DNA from 2 places in the Paenibacillus humicola genome. Region 2 is predicted to be linked to the other one. Evidence: riboswitches for the same ligand, from Rfam matches in the RefSeq annotation. Region 2 holds a riboswitch; the other holds the start of a gene.

Region 1 (4,417 bases), 890 kb from region 2:
AACGGTACCGTCGCTTTTAAGCGCCAGACTTTGGGAAGATCCCGCCGCTATAGCAGTAACCGAATCGAGACCTTGCACTTGAACGGGAGTAGTCCTTTGCTGCACCGTACTTCCGTCGCCGAGCTCGCCATAATCATTTCGCCCCCACGCCCAAACGGTTCCGTCGCTTTTGAGCGCTAAACTATACGCTAACCCGGCAGAAACGGCAGTTACCGAATTAAGACCTTGCACTTGAGCGGGATAACCATATAAATATTCGTCCGAGACGGTTCCATCCCCCAGCTGGCCCCAAATATTGCGCCCCCAAGCCCAAACGGTGCCGTCGCGCTTGACTGCCAAATTATGATCATACCCAGCAGAGACGGCAGCTACCGATTCCAAAGGTTCGTAAAAATTATCTCTTACTTGATAAGGCGTCGGGCCGGGAGAACTGTCATAACTTCCATTAGGCAGCTTCTCTCCCCACTCCCAGACGGTCCCGTCGTTTAAGACGGCCAGGCTTTGACCTCCGGCAGCTATGCCGGCTACTCCTGTAAGGGTCTTGACCTGAACGGGAGCCCTGCGGTTTGTTGTAGTTCCGTCGCCGAGCTCACCCGCGTAATTATCCCCCCACGACCAGACCGTTCCGTCGTTACGGAGTGCCATGCTATACATCATCCCCGCAGCCAGATATACCGTCTGAGCGACACTCATGGCAGGGTTTACCTGCTTTCCGTCGTTAAGCTGACTGCCGTTATCCCCCTGAGCCTGGACCGCACCGCCGCTTTCCGCGGCAGCCGCCGGACTGGAAACGGTTACAAAGGCAATAAGAATACAGATCAAACCTGCCAGCTGCCGAATGCTTTTTTTCATCGACTATGCCCTCCCGTATCGATACTTGTTTCCCCGCAAGGGACTGCTTGTGTCAGACGGACGCCTCCATCGCTCGTATACCCTAAATTTTGCCATGCAAGATCTTTTCGATCTATTATCTCAAAGTATACCTTTCTGTAACTCTTTGGTAGTCAACAAGACCTCATTGGAGCAGCCGCCTGCTGCTTGTTCGGCCTCTTGAATTCGCAGCGGCTCACAAAATCGCAGCGCCCAAAAAAAGAAGCCCGCGCCGACGCGCGAGCCTGGAGGTGATTCGATTTATAAGTCGCGATCGCCGACGAGCAGCGCATCGGCCGGACCTAGGCGGTGCAATCCGCCCTGCCCGCCGGTGAGCAGAAAGGACAGATCGCCGAGAATTGCGCTTGCCGTCGGCAGCTCGCCGGCTCCGCGTCCGCTGAAGGTCAGCTCGCCGGCCAGGTTGCCGGCGATCGTGACCGCGTTGTATTCGTTGTGCACGCCGGCAAGCGGATGGCTGGCTTCCAGCAGCTCGGGTCTCACGCTTGCGCGCAGCCGGCCGTCCTCGTCCCGCTCGGCCCACGCGACCAGCTTCCACGTCCGGCCTGTCTCCCGGGCCATGGCGATATCGGCGGCCGTGATGCCGGTTATGCCGCGGCGGTCGATCTCATCCGGACCGAGGTCGGCGCCCCAAGCAATCCGCGCCAGAATCATCAGCTTATACATCGCGTCGAAGCCTTCCACGTCCGACGTCGGGTCCGCTTCGGCGAACCCCAGCCGCTGCGCCTCTTCAAGCGCGGCGCCGTAGCCGATGCCGCTTTGCATCATCCGCGTCAAAATGTAATTCGTCGTGCCGTTCAAAATACCGGCAATCGAACGGATTTCGTTGAAACGCAAAAACTGCGACAGCGCGCCGATCGCCGGTATCGCGCCGCCGACGCTTGCCTCGTACAGCAGACGCGCGCCGCACCGTTCGGCAAACGCGGTCAGCTCGCCGCCATGCAGGGCCATTAACGCTTTGTTGGCGGTGATGACGTGTCTTCCGCGCCGCAGCGAATCGATAATAAACGATTGGGCGGGTTCGATGCCGCCGATCGCCTCGATGACGACCGACACCCCGTCCTGTTCGGCAATCGTCTCGTAACGGTCCGTCAACAGCCCGCTCCCGACCTCCACGCCGCGCGGCTTGCCGGGATCGCGCACCAGAACGCCCGCCAGCTCGATTTCCGCCCCGAACGCAGCGATTTGTTTATCCGCATTCATCAATAACGATTTGATAATACCCGTTCCTACCGTGCCCATTCCGAGCAGCGCAATGCTGATCCGTTGTTGTTCGCCCATGGCGGCAGCCTCCCTTGCAGTCACCCGAAACATCAAAAAAGCCCTCGTGCGGGAAGAGGGCTTTGCCGATTGCTGCCGGTAACCTCTTCTTATTTGCCGGAAATGAATCCGCTGGAATTAGCACCTTGTCCCTTGCGGGCCGGTTGCCGGGTTTCATAGGGCCAGTCCCTCCACCGCTCTCAATAAGAATTTCGATGTCATGCTATTTAGTTACCGTTCATCTTACCGTACGCCTGGGCGTCCTGTCAATGCCGGTGTCAAGCCGTCCAGTGATGCGGATAACGGTCAATGCGATTCAGCTGATTTCCAGGCATGCACCTCTCCGTTCGCATCGATTCCCGCATAGTAGAATTCGCCGATCTCGGCGCCGGGCCCGCCCGTTTTTCGAAGCTCCTCTTGGAGCAACTCTCCTGATTTTCCCATTTCGTCCATATTCTTCCTGACCAGCTTCCCGTCCACGATCGGCTGCTGGAGAATCCTGAATTTGACCATGCTTGATTACAACGGCCGATTCGCCGTCGAAAAGGAGCTTCGCGGTTCTCGATTTGATCACGATCATTCCGAGCAGCAGCGTCAAGCCCGCCCATAACGAGACCGCCCCCAATCCCGTTGCGAGCGAGATCCGGGAGTCTATAATGAACGTCGCGGTAAGCGACCCGAGCGTAATGCCGGTAATATAATTGAAATAGATCAGCTGCCCCATCTTCTTCTTTCCCATCAGCCGGGCGAGAAGCAGCAGAACGGCAAACGAAAACACGACCTTGATATAAATTTCCACGGTATTCACCTCTGCAAGTATTGTTTGACCCGGCTTCCTATTTTATGTCATCCGACAAAAAAACCGCGAAGCTCGGGGCTTCGCGGTTCGCGTCTTATTAGGCATTCGTGCCTTTCAGCCATTCGTTCACTTTCTCTTCATGGCCGTCCACCCAGGCCTTCGCCGCTTCCTCCGGCGATTTCCCGTCTTGAATTTGCACCATGACCTCAGCCATATCGTCCGGCGTCCAGTTGAACTGGTCCAGGAACGTATAGGCATCCGGCTTATCTTCCTTCAAGCCTTTGCGCGCGAACGTATGAATTTGCTCGTCGCCGCCGTGTAATTGGACGAAAGCGTCCTTAGGAGGCAGGTATGAACGAGGAACTCGACGGGTTAACGCAGGAGCAGATCGGACAATTGCAGAAGTCTCGGGAGCGCGTCATCGACTCGATCGGCAAAAATATGGATTTATACGGCATTACTTTGTCCATCGGACATTTATACGGGTATATGTATTTTCAGAACGCCCCGATTACGCTCGACCAAATGAGCGAAACGATGGGCATGAGCAAGACGTCCATGAGCACGGGCATGCGCACGCTTATGGATCTGAAGATGATTAACAAGGTATGGGGTAAGGGCTCGCGAAAAGATTTTTACGAGGTTGTTCCGGACTGGCACCAAAATTTCAGCGATTATTTCTCCATTAAATGGCGCAAGGCGGTCGAAAGCAATATGGCGGCGCTGAGCAAATCGCTCCGCGAAATCCGGGCATTGAAAGAGGCTTACCCGGACCATGCAAAGCTTCAACGGGTTGCCGAGTTCGACGAGGATAAAATAAGCGAGGCGCTAAAATATTACCGCTGGCTGCACCGGCTCATCGACGCGTTCGAATCGGGCGAAATTTTCAAGTTAATCCCGAAGGACGAGTCGTGACCCGGACGGATCCGGCTGCAAAAACAGCACGACACGCTTCTCGTGTCGTGCTGTTTTTTGCATGCGGTCCAGTTTTGCCGGAGCTGATTCCGATCGGGCAGCCTATCCGGGCGATTATCTCGTTGTACGCAACGGCGAGGACGCTGTGCCGCGCGTAGGGCAAAGCCTGATGGACTATGCTCAAGCTCTCGTCTCCCCGCAATAAAACGACTTCCCTTTCTCCCCGATGCCTTAAACCGCGGACACTACGCCTGCAGCGATTTGCCGCCCGACTCCGTTCTGCTGCTCACCAGCGCCTTGATCCGGCGATAGGCCATCCGAATGAGGACGGCAAGCAGCACCGAACCGGCGGCGCAGAACGCGAACGCCGCAATCGTCCGGACCGTGACCGAGCCGCCCGGCAGCAGGCGGTCCGCAAGCTGCTCGGTATATTTCAGCACATAGGCGTGAGCGAGGTACGCCACATAGGAATACGACCCCGCCAGGACGACCGCCTTCCGCAGGAAAGCCGGCGCGGACCGGTCGAACAGGAGCGCCAGCGCGTAGACGGCGCAT
Region 2 (4,417 bases):
CTTCGGCGATGCCGTCCGGACGGGCTTCAGCCGGATCGGCCGGACGATGCGGACCGTCAGACGTTACCCGGAGCTGCTGAAGTATATGGCGGCGTTTTGGTTCTTTAACGACGGGATCAATACCGTCATCATCATGGCGACGATTTACGGAAGCGGGATCGGGATCAACACGACCGACTTAATTTTGGCGCTGCTCATTACTCAGTTTGTCGGGTATCCCAGCACGCTGCTGTTCATTCGCGTGGCCAGGCGGTTAGGCTCGAAGAAAGCGCTGTACGTCTCCCTGGCCGTCTATATCGTCATTGTCGTGCTCGGCTTTTTCATGACGAGCGCCGCGCATTTTTACGCGCTGGCCGTCATGGTCGGGCTGGTGCAGGGCGGCAGCCAGGCGATCGCCCGCTCGATGTACGCCAATTTAACGCCGCCGGCGAAAGCGGCGGAATTTTTCGGGTTTCTCAGCCTGTCGAGCAAGTTCTCTTCAGTTGCAGGGCCGCTTGTGTTTTCCGTGGTCGGCACGCTGACGGGCAGCAGCCGGGCCGCGATTTTGTCCTTGGTCGCCTTTTTCGTCATCGGCATTGCGCTGCTGGCGACCGTCAATATGGAGAAGGGGCGGCAAGAGGCGCTGGCGGATTCATAAAGCGCTTTAAGACGGTCCGTTTAGCGTGACCGGCCGGCCGCCGCGCCAAAAACGAGCGTGCGAAAATAAAAAAGCCGGAAGCGTCGTGGTTCACGACCGCTTCCGGCTTCGCCGTCTCGTTACAGCCAATCCTTCTTGCGGAATATATACAGCATGCCGAATCCGAGCAGCAGCATGACGGCGAGAATGATGTACGAACCGTGCCGCACGTGCATGCCGGGGATGTCCTCAAGATTCATCCCGTAAATGCCGGTAATGAAGGTGAGGGGCATGAAGATCGTCGTCAGCGCCGTAAAGACGCGCATGATTTCGTTGGCCCGGTTGGCCAGGCTCGACTGGTACGCCTCGCGCAAGTTCGCCATCAGATCGCGGTACGTGTCGAACGTCTCGGCGATCTTCACGGCATTTTCATAAATATCGCTGAAATATTTTTGCAGCTGGTCGTCGATCAGCTTCAGGTCCTTCTTGTTGAGCGTTGCGATGACGTCCTTCTGCGGACCGAGCACCTTCTTCAGCCACAAAATTTCGCTTCGCAAACCGATGATTTCGTTCAGATGCGATTTCTTCGTATGCATCAGGATGTCTTCCTCGAGACTCTCGATGCGAGCCTCGATCCGGTCGCCGACGGTGAAGTAGTTGTCGACGACGAGGTCGACGAGATGGTACAGAAACCGGTCGGGACGGCTCACTTCCTCTTCCCACAAAATCGGCTTCAACGTTCGCAGCTCGTTAATTTTCGTTTTCGTAACCGTAATAATGAAATGACGTCCGAGAAATATGTTTAGCGCCCGCAGGAAAATTTCCTCATCGTCGAAACGGATGCTGTTGATCACGATAAAATAATGGCCTTCGTAAATTTCGATTTTCGGCCGCTGCTCTTCCTCGCTCAAACAATCCTCCACCGCCAGATCGTGCAGCGAGAAGAGCGGCTGAAGCACCGCAAGATCGTCGACGTCGGCATCGACCCAGTAGAAGCCCTCGACAGGCGGCTGGAGCGTTCTCTCGATGTCTTCGATCGGCGTAAAGACGCCTTGATTCACCAGACGGATTTTCATCCGCGCCCTCTCCTCTCATTCGTGTTATGGTTCGTCCCGTAAAATCCGGCCACACGAAAGGAAGAGGCGCAAGCGGCAGCCCGCCATGCCGGCGTTAGCCGTAAGTTTCGGTTACGGCGATGTGCGAACATGGTCCAAGCTGCGCCAGCGGACGCCTAGTCTTCCGGTACCGGCTTTCGATGCGGTTGCCCGCAGGCCTCGGGTCGCCTTCCATGTTCGTCAACACCCCTTTGTCGGTTCAATTCGGATTTTGGCAAACATAAGGCCGCAATCCTTGTCTAGTATACTCTGAGAGCGACTTTCCATTCAAGAAGAAACTAAACGAAAACAGCCGCTTCTAACAGCAGTATATGCTCGGCGCTTGGGGCGGTGTCCGCCGGCGGCCGCCAGGCCCGGAGTAAAATTTGACCGCTTGACGGGATTTGCGGAATCGGATAAAGTATTGATAAGCTGCAAGACCACAACCGAATAAGAAGCTTTCTTATCAAGAGCAGGCGGAGGGACTGGCCCGATGAAGCCCGGCAACCGGCGTAAAGCACGGTGCTAATTCTTGCGGAAACGGCAGGTTTCTGAGAGATGAGAGGCGCAGGGAACGCGAAACGTCTGCCCCCTCTTCAACCGGAGAGGGGGCTTTTCTCATTTGTCAGGGAGACGCCCGTCAGGATTTACATGCAGCAGAGAAGATGGAACGCAAAGGAGTGACGGAAATGCCGATTAAAGTACCGGACCATTTACCCGCAAAAGACATTTTGGCATCGGAAAACATATTCGTGATGGACGAAAGCGTAGCCTATCATCAGGATATCCGGCCGTTGCGCATTGCCATTCTAAACCTGATGCCGACGAAGGAAACGACCGAAACCCAGCTGCTGCGCTTAATCGGCAATACGCCGCTGCAGGTGGAGGCGGTGCTGCTTCGCCCGAAAACGCACAAGTCGAAAAACACGTCCGCCGAACATCTGGCGTCGTTCTACAAAACGTTTGACGAAATCGCGCACGAATATTTTGACGGGATGATCATTACCGGCGCGCCGATCGAGCATTTGGCTTTCGAGGAAGTCAATTATTGGGTAGAGCTGCAGACGATCATGGACTGGAGCGTCCGCCACGTGACGTCCACGTTCCACATCTGCTGGGGCGCTCAGGCCGGCCTGTACCATCATTACGGCATCCCGAAATACGAGCTGCCCGCGAAGCTGTTCGGCGTCTTCCCGCATACGATCGAGAAGCGCAACGTGCCGCTGCTGCGCGGCTTCGACGAGCTGTTCTACGTCCCGCAATCCCGGCACACCGAGGTGCGGCGCGAGGATATCGAGGCGGTGTCCGATCTGGAAATATTGTCGACGTCGCCGGAAGCGGGCGTCTATCTCGCCGCCTCCCGGAACGGCAGGCAAATCTTCGTGACCGGCCATTCGGAATACGACCCGTACACGTTGAAATTCGAGTATGACCGCGACAAAGCGAAGGGGCTGCGCATCAACGTGCCGAAAAATTATTTTCCGAACGACAATCCCGCGCTTGCGCCGCTGTCAAGCTGGAGAGCGCATGCGAACCTGCTGTATTCGAACTGGCTGAACTACTATGTTTACCAGCAAACGCCTTACGATTTGGGGGCGGGCATCTAAGCCGCCTCCGCAGCGGACGCTCCGGACGAACAGCCGATGCACCGGGATCCTTACCATATCATAAAAAGGGAGACATGCGAGATGAAAATCGAGAGCCGTTTGGCGCAAATCGGGTCCCGGCAGGAGCCCGTAACGGGGGCGGTCAGCTTCCCGATCTATCAGGCGACAGCGTTCCGCCATCCGAAGCTTGGCCAGAGCACGGGCTTTGACTACGCCCGCACGAAAAGTCCGACCCGCACCGTGCTGGAGGAAGCGTTCGCCGATCTGGAATCGGGCGACGCCGGGTTTGCCTGCAGCACAGGCATGGCCGCGCTTCAGACCATTTTTACGATGTTCTCGCAGGGCGACCACCTGCTCGTATCGCTCGACCTGTACGGCGGCACGTACCGCCTGATCGAGCAGATCATGAGCCGGTTTGGCGTCACCGCCTCCTATGTCGATACGAACGACATCGACGCGATGACCTCGCTCTGCACGCCGAGCACGAAGGCGGTGCTGATCGAGACGCCGACGAATCCGCTCATGATGATTACCGACCTTGAGCGCGTCTGCGCCTGGGCGAAGTCGAAAGGGCTGCTGACGATCGTCGACAACACGCTGCTGACCCCGTTTTTTCAGCGGCCGATCGAGCTGGGCGCCGATATCGTCATCCACAGCGCGACCAAATACCTCGGCGGGCATAATGACGTCCTCGCCGGCCTTATTGTTACGAAAGGCAAAGAGCTGTCGGAGCGGATGGCGTTTCTGCACAACTCGATCGGAGCCGTTCTCGGCGCGCAGGATTCGTGGCTGCTTATGCGCGGCATAAAGACGCTGGCGCTGCGTATGGAGCGCCACCAGGAGAACGCGACCCGCATTGCAAGCTGGCTGCTTGAACACGAAGCGGTAGAGGACGTCTATTATCCCGCGCTGCCGCATCACCCGGGACATGACATTCAAAGCCGCCAATCGTCCGGCAACACCGGCATCTTCTCGTTCCGGCTGAAGGATGCCCGCTACGTCGAGCCGATTCTGCGGCACGTCCAACTCATTTCATTCGCGGAAAGCCTCGGCGGGGTGGAGTCGCTGATGACCTATCCGGCCGTTCAGACGCATGCCGA

What was found. A riboswitch is a leader RNA that binds a small molecule or an ion and turns the genes downstream of it on or off. The one in region 2 is predicted to bind S-adenosylmethionine.
Region 1: it holds a riboswitch for S-adenosylmethionine, as region 2 does, so the genes downstream of both, PD282_RS23645 (homoserine dehydrogenase) here and metA (homoserine O-acetyltransferase MetA) in region 2, are expected to answer to the same signal.

Annotation. Positions count from the first base shown of each region.
Region 1 covers NZ_JAQGPL010000001.1:5,158,046-5,162,462, forward strand. Annotated here, with positions in the region: gene PD282_RS23640 (RCC1 domain-containing protein) at 1-852, opposite strand, end outside; gene PD282_RS23645 (homoserine dehydrogenase) at 1,132-2,169, opposite strand; SAM riboswitch class I at 2,256-2,358, opposite strand; gene PD282_RS23650 (DUF421 domain-containing protein) at 2,465-2,947, opposite strand; gene PD282_RS23655 (glycine betaine ABC transporter substrate-binding protein) at 3,045-3,344, opposite strand; gene PD282_RS23660 (GbsR/MarR family transcriptional regulator) at 3,299-3,862, shown strand; gene PD282_RS23665 (acyltransferase) at 4,108-4,417, opposite strand, start outside.
Region 2 covers NZ_JAQGPL010000001.1:4,263,617-4,268,033, reverse strand. Annotated here, with positions in the region: gene PD282_RS19585 (MFS transporter) at 1-637, shown strand, start outside; gene corA (magnesium/cobalt transporter CorA) at 757-1,692, opposite strand; SAM riboswitch class I at 2,171-2,275, shown strand; gene metA (homoserine O-acetyltransferase MetA) at 2,400-3,317, shown strand; gene PD282_RS19570 (PLP-dependent transferase) at 3,399-4,417, shown strand, end outside.